DNA from 3 places in the Blautia sp. TM10-2 genome. Region 3 is predicted to be linked to each of the others. Evidence: predicted binding sites of a transcription regulator. Region 3 holds the regulator's gene; each other region holds the start of a gene.
What was found. The regulator Rex, encoded in region 3, represses fermentation and respiration genes when NADH is low (regulators of the CRP and FNR family bind a similar motif). The targets are predictions, from matches to a motif close to ATTGTTAANTANTTAACAAT.
Positions count from the first base shown of each region.

Region 1: fucO (lactaldehyde reductase) is a predicted target of Rex. The motif match lies at 1,182-1,201, and genes of this name have one in related genera.
Region 2: gap (type I glyceraldehyde-3-phosphate dehydrogenase) is a predicted target of Rex. The motif match lies at 1,263-1,282, and genes of this name have one in related genera.

Region 1 is NZ_QUJZ01000014.1:124,215-127,493, reverse strand. Features, by position in the region: gene codB (cytosine permease) at 1-304, shown strand, start outside; gene DXD92_RS14785 (TetR/AcrR family transcriptional regulator C-terminal domain-containing protein) at 441-1,022, shown strand; gene DXD92_RS19730 (DUF6783 domain-containing protein) at 1,028-1,135, shown strand; gene fucO (lactaldehyde reductase) at 1,246-2,394, shown strand; gene tig (trigger factor) at 2,633-3,279, opposite strand, start outside.
Region 2 is NZ_QUJZ01000001.1:179,217-182,495, reverse strand. Features, by position in the region: gene mnmA (tRNA 2-thiouridine(34) synthase MnmA) at 1-271, shown strand, start outside; gene DXD92_RS00955 (histidinol-phosphatase HisJ family protein) at 268-1,068, shown strand; gene gap (type I glyceraldehyde-3-phosphate dehydrogenase) at 1,332-2,345, shown strand; gene DXD92_RS00945 (phosphoglycerate kinase) at 2,560-3,279, shown strand, end outside.
Region 3 is NZ_QUJZ01000011.1:12,652-15,930, reverse strand. Features, by position in the region: gene DXD92_RS12020 (bifunctional ADP-dependent NAD(P)H-hydrate dehydratase/NAD(P)H-hydrate epimerase) at 1-1,443, opposite strand, end outside; gene DXD92_RS12015 (redox-sensing transcriptional repressor Rex) at 1,533-2,189, opposite strand; gene DXD92_RS12010 (ABC-F family ATP-binding cassette domain-containing protein) at 2,344-3,279, shown strand, end outside.

The DNA.
Region 1 (3,279 bases), on a different contig from region 3:
TTCCGGTATCATCGGAACGGTTGCCTCCGTATGGCTGTACTACAACTTCTGCGGCTGGCTCAACATTCTGAATTGTACCCTGCCGCCGGTCGGCATGATTCTGGTGCTCGCCTACTTCATGAACAAAAAGGACTTTGAAACCGATCAGCCGAAGCTTAAAACCGTAGACTGGTTTGCGGTTGCCGGTGTCATTCTCGGTGCCATTGTTGCGAACCTCTTACACTGGGGCATCGCTTCCATCAACGGCATGGTTGTTGCCGCTGTATGCTACTGTGTCGGACAGGCCGTAAACAAAAGAAAATAGGCAAAATCGTCCTGAATATGTTCCTGTATCTTATCTCCGGAACATGTTCAGGGCTTTTTATTTTTTCGGATTCGCGTTATAATATATGCATAACTCTGCATAGTTACAATTTTCGAAGCGAAAGGAAACTACCCGGATGATCCATTCCACCGTATCTGCTCCCAAAGGAGAAAAAACAAAATACCGTCTTGCCGAATCCATGAAGGAGTGCATGAAAACAACACCCGTTGAAGAGATCACCGTGCGCCAGATCTGTGAAATCTGCGGTGTTACCCGCCAGACCTTCTACCGCAATTTTCTCGACAAATACGATCTGATCAACTGGTACTTTGATAAATTACTGACAAAATCCTTCGAACATATGGGGCGCGGAACGACTGTTTTTGACAGTCTGGAAAAGAAATTTACCTATATTCAGAAAGAAAAAGCTTTTTTCGCCGCGGCCTTCCGCTACGACAAACAGAATTCTCTGCGTGAGCACGATTTCGATCTGATTCTCGCGTTCTACGAAAATCTGATTCACGAAAAAAGCGGCAGTCCGGTTTCACCGGAAATGCATTTTCTTCTCGAAATGTACTGTCAGGGTTCCATCACCATGACCGTAAAATGGGTGCTTACCGGCATGGATCTGACACCTTCCGAGTTTGCAGCTCTTCTCGTCCGGGCAATGCCGGAAGACTTAAAAAAACTGTTCCGGAATCTGCAGCTGCTCTCTTAGAGCGCGTGTCAAAGTGGGGCTTGCAGATTGCGGAAATGGTTTTTCAGACACGCTCTGGTTATTTTTCACAAATTTTGTTCTGTTGTTTTTGTCACAATGGCGATTTTTTTTAAAGTGTTACACTTCGCTTCTTCTGTCACTTTCTTTTTCCCTTCCGGATTTGTTAATATAATAACAAGTTCAGTAAAACCATTCATTCATTTTAGAAGGGAGTTTTTCAATCATGGCAAATCGTATTAATTTAAATGCAACCTCTTATCACGGAGCAGGCGCTATTGCCGAGATCGCAAATGAAGCAAAGGCACACGGCTTCAAGAAAGCTTTCGTATGCTCTGACCCGGATCTGATTAAATTCAACGTTACTTCCAAAGTAACCGATATTCTGACCGCAAACGGACTCGACTATGAGCTTTACAGCGATATCAAGCCAAACCCGACCATCGAAAACGTAAAACACGGCGTAGAAGCTTTCAAGGCATCCGGCGCTGACTATCTGATCGCCATCGGCGGCGGCTCTTCTATGGATACCTCCAAAGCCATCGGTATCATCATCGCAAACCCGGAGTTTGAGGATGTCAGAAGCCTTGAGGGCACCGCACCGACCAAAAATCCGTGTGTACCGATCATCGCCGTTCCGACTACAGCCGGTACTGCTGCAGAGGTTACCATCAACTACGTTATCACCGACGTAGAGAGAAAACGTAAATTCGTATGCGTTGACCCACACGATATGCCGATCATCGCAGTTGTTGACCCGGATATGATGTCCTCCATGCCGAAAGGCCTGACCGCTTCCACCGGTATGGACGCTCTGACCCACGCAATCGAGGGTTACACCACAAAAGCTGCATGGGAAATGACCGATATGTTCCATCTGAAAGCCATCGAACTCATCTCCAAATCTCTGCGCGGTGCTGTCGCAAACACCAAAGAGGGACGCGAAGGAATGGCTCTTGGCCAGTACATCGCAGGTATGGGCTTCTCCAACGTAGGTCTTGGAATCGCTCACTCCATGGCACACACCCTTGGTGCTGTTTATGATACCCCACACGGTGTTGCATGTGCCATGATGCTTCCGATCGTTATGGAATACAACCAGGAGTGCACCGGTGAGAAATACCGCGAAATCGCACGTGCCATGGGCGTTACAGGTGTAGACGAAATGTCTCAGGAAGAGTATAGAAAAGCAGCGATTGATGCTGTTAAGAAGCTGTCCGCAGACGTTGGAATCCCATCTGTTCTCGAGGCAGTCAAAGAAGAAGATCTGCAGTTCCTTGCAGATTCCGCACACGCAGATGCCTGCGCACCGGGCAACCCGAAGGATGCAAGCGTAGAAGATCTAAAGGATCTGTTCCGCAAAATCATGGCGTAACGAACACAATTCGTTTCCCACATGCGAAGCGGATATTCGCAATCCGCTTCGCTACTTGCTCATAACTGAATAACTGCTCCGCAGTTTATCAGAAGGAGCTTGCACTCCTCCTGATACAAGCAAGTCCCCACCCACTGCTTATTGCTTTTCGCAATGGAAGCAGGGGACTTACTTGATTCGGTTAAATCACCCCGGAAAACAGAAATTTTTATCCTGTTTTCCGGGGTGATTTCTCTTTTTATTCTACTGTATTTCCGTCTGCATCCACAGTCACAGTATTGACCGTTGCATTATCGAGAACCATATTGATCATGCGCTCCATCATGATGTTGCGCACTACCGTATCTTCCCCGTAATAGTCATTGGCTGCCTTCAGGAAATCTTCCTGCGACATATTGGCATTGGCTGCCTCATCGTTTAAGATCTGCTGGTAATCCTGGTCATCTGTTGTCCAGCCTTCTGCCTCTTTTACGGCATCCAGAAGGAGGGCACTTTTTGCCATCGTTCCTGCATACGTTGCTTTCTCCTGATTGTAGGTCGCTCTGTCCGCATACTGCTCCAGATAGTCGTCCAGGGAAATGCCGTAATTCTGAAGATAAGAGGTATACCGTTTATCGTAATCTTCTTCGCCAAGGGTGATATAGGATTTCGGAATTTTGTGAAACGTACAGCCGTCTGCCACCTGCTGCATCGCGTCATTCTGCAGATTATTTTCCGCTGTCGTCTCATTTGCAGCCTCCAGCTCTGCGCGTTTTCCGGCACGGTATTCCTCCACAGTACTGTAATCTGTATTCTCTGCTACCCATGCATCGTCGAGTTCCCATCCGTCAATGTTTTCTGCCGGGCGGGTAAACGCATTTACCGTAACGGTAAACACAACATCTT
Region 2 (3,279 bases), on a different contig from region 3:
AAATGAAGAGGTTTTCGCAAAAGTAGTAAAAGCAAACAAAGTAAACTATATGGCAATTCCGCCGCTGGAACTTGGAGAAGAGCTCTCCTGCACCGCAAAAATCCGGTACGGGCACAAAGGCTCCCCGTGCGTGATCAAACGGACCGGGGAAGATGAGATTACCTGTACCTTCCCGGACGGCGTGCGTGCTCCGACACCGGGACAGGCTGTTGTCTTCTACGTGGACGGCTGTGTCGGCGGAGGCGGAACGATTACGGAGGCCGAAAGATGAAAATAGCGGACTGTCATATGCACAGTTTCTTTTCAAGTGACAGCGAAGCACCAACAGAAGAGATGGTAAAACGGGCAGTCGAGCTGGGACTTCCGGCAATCTGCCTGACGGATCACTACGATATGGATTACAGTACCGGCGAGTTCCAGCTCGATACACCGGCATATGCGGCAAAAATCCGGGAACTGCAGGAAAAATACCACGACAGAATCGATATCCGATTCGGCGTGGAACTGGGACTGCAGCTCCACTTAAAAGAACGGATGGAAGAGTATGTAAATGCGTGGCCGTTCGACTATGTGATCGGCTCCATGCATGTCATTGACGGAAAAGACCCCTATTATGAGGATGCTTTCCCGGACTGGACAGCAGAAGAGCTGTACCGGGCGTATTTTCGGGCTACAGCAGAAAATATCCGGTTCTTCCACAATTTCCAGACGCTTGGTCATCTGGATTATGTGGTACGCTACTGCAGAGAAAAGGGAAAAGATTACAGCTACCGCGCATTTGCGGACGAGATCGATACCATTTTAAAAGAGCTGATTCAGTACGATATCGCGCTGGAAATCAACACCGGCGGCTACAAGGCAGGCCTTGGCGTGCCGAATCCGACGCCGGATGTCATCAGAAGATACCGGGAACTGGGCGGCGAAAAGATCACCTTCGGTGCCGATGCCCACAAACCGGAACATATAGCGTTTCATTTCGCGGACGCGGCAGCTATCGCGCAGGAAGCCGGATTCCGGTACTACGTGCGGTTTAAAGAGAAAAAGCCGGAATATCTGCCGATCCAATAGAAAATACGCAGGAAAAGCCGGAAAAAGCCCCAGAAAGGCTGGATTCCGGCTCTTTCTGCAATAGACGGATCTTTCGAAATTTTGCAGAAATACGGATTGGCATCCGGCTTCTTCACAAATTTTAGAAATAATTTCGTATTTTCTTGAAAATAGAACTTGAATTTTCCGACGAAATTAGGTATTATACAGATAAGGTTGATGTTTCTTTAACAAAGTACAGAGACTCAAAATTAAAATTCACTTTTTAGGAGGAATTGAAAATCATGGCAGTAAAAGTAGCAATCAATGGTTTTGGCCGTATCGGACGTCTTGCATTCAGACAGATGTTTGGAGCAGAAGGTTATGAAGTAGTAGCAATCAACGATTTAACATCCCCGAAGATGTTAGCTCATCTGTTAAAATATGACTCTTCTCAGGGAAAATATGCTCTGGCTGATACCGTAACATCCGATGAAGATTCCATCACAGTAGATGGCAAAAACATCAAAATCTATGCTTTCCCGGATGCTAACAACTGCCCATGGGGAGAGCTTGGCGTAGACGTAGTTCTGGAGTGCTCCGGATTCTACACCTCCAAAGCAAAAGCTCAGGCACACATCAATGCAGGCGCTCGTAAAGTAGTTATCTCCGCTCCGGCTGGTAACGACCTTCCGACCATCGTTTACAATGTAAACCATGAGACCCTGACAGCAGACGACAACATCATCTCCGCTGCATCCTGCACCACAAACTGCCTTGCACCTATGGCAAAAGCTCTGAACGAACTGGCTCCGATCAAATCCGGTATCATGGTTACTATCCATGCTTACACTGGAGATCAGATGACTCTGGACGGACCGCAGAGAAAAGGCGATCTGAGAAGATCCCGTGCAGCTGCAGTTAACATCGTTCCAAACAGCACCGGTGCTGCAAAAGCAATCGGCCTTGTTATTCCGGAACTGAACGGCAAACTGATCGGTTCTGCACAGCGTGTTCCAACCCCAACCGGTTCTACCACAATCCTTACAGCAGTTGTAGAAGGAACTGTAACTGTTGACGAGATCAACGCAAAAATGAAAGCATCTGCAACCGAGTCCTTCGGATACAACACAGATGAAATCGTATCCAGCGACATCGTTGGTATGAGATATGGTTCTCTGTTCGATGCAACTCAGACCATGGTTCTTCCGCTGGACAACGGAACAACAGAGGTACAGGTTGTTTCTTGGTATGATAACGAGAACTCCTACACAAGCCAGATGGTTCGTACCATCAAATACTTCAGCGAGTTAGCATAATTTAACAAACTGAACGGCAAAATTTCAGAGCCCAAAGGGTCCGGTCTGTTAAGGACCGGGCCCTTTTTGCGAATGCGGCGGAAAAATACGGCACAAAAACAGCCCTTTTCCGTGTGCAAAAATTATAAACTGCATTTTTAAATAAGGACCGCGATGCCGCAAAAACAAAGAAACGGCGCGGCAGATGCAGTTGGATATATGGAGGGAAACGCCCATGTTAAACAAAAAAACCGTAGATGATATCAACGTAAAAGGAAAAAGAGTCCTTGTAAGATGCGACTTCAACGTTCCGCTGATCGATGGAAAAATCACAGATGAGAACCGTCTGGTAGCTGCTCTTCCGACGATCAAAAAACTGATCGCTGACGGCGGAAAAGTAATTCTCTGCTCTCATCTTGGAAAACCGAAAGGAGAACCAAAACCAGAGCTTTCTCTTGCACCGGTTGCAGTTCGCCTTTCTGAGCTTCTCGGACAGGAAGTTAAATTTGCAGCAGATCCTGAGGTTGTAGGACCGAACGCAAAAGCAGCTGTTGAGGCTATGAAAGACGGAGATGTAATCCTTCTGGAGAACACCCGTTACCGTGCAGAAGAGACCAAAAACGGTGAGGAGTTCAGCAAAGAACTGGCTTCCCTGTGTGACGTATTCGTAAACGATGCATTCGGAACCGCACACCGTGCTCATTGCTCCAATGTTGGTGTTACCAAATATGTTGACACTGCTGTTGTTGGTTACCTGATGGAGAAAGAGATCGCATTCCTTGGAAATGCTGTCAACAATCCGGAGCGTCCGTTTGTTGCCATCCTTGGTGGATCCAAAGTATCCAGCAAGATTTCTGTTATCGACAACCTGATCGATAAAGTTGATGTCCTGATCATCGGCGGTGGTATGGCTTATACCTTCGCAAAAGCAGCAGGCGGCACCGTTGGTGATTCT
Region 3 (3,279 bases):
CGCAGCCTCTCCCGCCTTTCCATGCGCATATGCCGCCAGTGCCGCTGTTTTGGCAAGGCTGATTTTTTTCTCGTTTTTTTCACACTGACGTTTTGCTGCAAAGGCGCCTGTGATTCCCGCGAGCACATCGCCGCTTCCCGCCGTCGCAAGCGCACTGCTTCCGCTTGTGTTTATGTAATACTGCTCACGCCCTTCCTCTGCTGTCACGGTTACGGAATCCTTTCGTACACAGCAGGCCTGGTATTTTTCGGCTGCCCTTCCGGCGCTTCCTGCCGGGTCACGCTGGCATTCTGCAATGGTCATGTGCAGCAGCCGTGCAAGCTCTCCTACATGAGGCGTTAAAATTTTTTCTGCCCGGCAGCCCGAAAGAATCTCTGCATCTTCTGCAATCAGGTTCAGCGCATCTGCATCCAGAACAAGAGGAACTTCTGTGTGCTGCACCGTAAAAACGAGCAGTTCTTTTGCCGTCCGGCTTTTGGAAAGTCCCGGTCCCGCAACAACAGCGTCCGCCCAGGCGAGATCCTGCAGCAGGGCTTCTTCCGGAAGCGGCTCATCCTCCTTCCAGAAATCCGCCATTGCTTCCGGCAGGGCACAGAAAAGCGGCGTACGGTTTCTTTCCTCTGTCACAACCTTTACCATGCCGGCACCGGATGCAAGGACTGCCCTGGCACACAAAACAGCGGCTCCGCACATGGCACCGGAACCGGCAAGTACCAGCACCTTTCCGAAGGTTCCCTTATTTCCCATCGGCGTGCGGGTAAGAAACCGGTCCAGATCTTCTTTTTCCACTGAACCGTACCAGGGCGTCTCCTCTTCTCCTGCATCAAAGCCGATTCCGATATCACGGACCAGGACCTCTCCGGCATATCGTTTTCCGGGATCAAAGAGAAGCCCTGGCTTTGCACAGGCAAATGTCACCGTGGCTCTGGCTTTCACCGCCGCATCAAGGACCTCTCCGGTATCCGTGTGGATCCCCGAAGGGATGTCCACGGCAAGAACAGGAACACCGCTTGCGCAGATTGCTTCCACTGCCCTCCGGTACTCCCCTGCCAGCGGACGGGATACGCCAATTCCAAAGATGGCATCTATGATAACAGTATATTCCCGGAAATCCGGATTCTTAACCTCACGGACCCCATAATTTTCCGCAATTTTCTTCTGTGCTCTCATGCCTTCACTGTATTTTTCCGGATTTCCAAGACAGAACAGTTCCGCATCCACCCCTTTCGTCTTTAAAATCCGTGCAATTGCCGCACCGTCCCCTCCATTATTTCCGGGACCGCACACAGCAAGGACTTTTCCTGTATCCCATGTTCCATTTTGAAGCTCCTCCACGCAGGACAGCGCTGCGCGCTCCATCAGTACCAGGGACGGTACCCCCATGGTTTCGATCGTATTGCGGTCTGCCTGCTTCATCTGTGCTGCTGTAAGAATCCGTTTCATCGCTTTTCCTCCTTTTCCTGCCTTATCCGGAAAGTGAACAGAAAAAGTCTCCGGTTTCCCGAAGACTCTCCTGCTTTTGTTTTGGTTTCTTAATTGTTCTTTGGATGCTCCGCCTCATATCTGGTCAGATTGTAGGAGAGACGCATCAGACTTTCGGAAAGATGGACGTTCTCGACGATCACATCTTTCGGAAGTTTTAAGTTTAGATCGGTATGTGCAAAATTCCAGATTGCTTTTACACCGTTGTCCACGAGAATCTCTGCCATCTCTACCGCTTTTGCTTTTGGCAGTGTCAAAGCCGCAATCTCTACATGGTGTTCCTTGATAAATTCCGGAAGCTCGTCCGCCATGCGGATTTCAATTCCGCGCACGGAGATTCCTTTTAATACCGGGTTGACGTCAAAAATACCGACCGTTTTGAATCCGCTTCTTTCAAAGGCCGCATAATTAGCAAGCGCCTGTCCCAGATTTCCGGCTCCGACAAAAATCATATTGTGGACTCTGTCCAGACCTAAAATTTTTCCAATCTCGCTGTACAGATACCGCACGTTATAACCATACCCCTGCTGGCCGAAGCCGCCGAAATTATTTAAATCCTGGCGAATCTGGGAAGCTGTCACTTTCATCCGCTCGCTCAGCTCACCGGAAGAGATCCGTTCTACTCCGTCCTCCAGCAATTCGCCCAGGTAACGATAATATCTAGGAAGTCTTTTGATAACTGCCCGCGAAATTCCTTTTTCTTCCAAGATAAATTCCTCCTTATTTACACCTGCATATATTCATATTATATATGGTTGATAGAAAATTGTCAAAGATTTCTTGAAATTTTGTGTATTACTCTCTATAATAAGGATGGTGTATTATGTCAAAATACAGAAATATGTTATCTGGAGGAACCACATGATTCTTGCATGTCAGAATATCTCGAAAGCATTCGGGACAACGGAAATTATCAAAAATGCATCTTTTCATATAGAAGAACGCGAAAAAACCGCACTGGTCGGCATCAACGGTGCCGGAAAATCGACGCTGTTAAAAATCATCATCGGCGAAATGAGGGCCGATGAGGGAGAGGTCATCCTCTCCAAAGGAAAGACGATGGGCTATCTCGCCCAGCATCAGGATCTGACCGGACACCTTTCCATTTACCAGGAAGTGCTGACCGCGAAACAGAATCTGATCGATATGGAGGAACGCCTCCGTCAGATGGAAAGTGATATGAATACAAAATCCGGTGCAGAGCTGGATGAACTTCTTTCCACCTACACCCGCCTCTCCCATACCTTTGAACTGGAAAACGGATACGCGTACCGCAGTGAAGTCGTCGGTGTTTTAAAAGGTCTTGGCTTTTCCGAGAGCGATTTTGAAAAACAGGTGGACTCCCTCTCCGGCGGTCAGAAGACCCGCGTGGCACTTGGTAAACTGCTGCTCACCAAACCGGACATCATTCTGCTCGACGAGCCGACCAACCACCTCGATATGGACTCGATCTCCTGGCTCGAAACGTATCTTTTAAATTACAGCGGAGCCGTCCTGATCGTCTCCCATGACCGTTACTTTCTCGACCGCGTTGTCACAAAAGTCGTTGAAGTGGACAATAAAAAAGTAACAACTTTTGAGGGAAACTATACCGCCTACAGTCAAAAAAAAGCAATGCTCCGTGAAGCCGCTTACCATGCCTGGGTCAACCAGCAGCAGGAAATCCACCATCAGGAAGAAGTCATTGCAAAGCTGAAATCTTTCAACCGCGAGAAATCCATCAAACGCGCCGAGAGCCGTGAAAAAATGCTGGACAAAATGGATGTGCTGGAAAAGCCGACCGAAGTACGCTCCGAT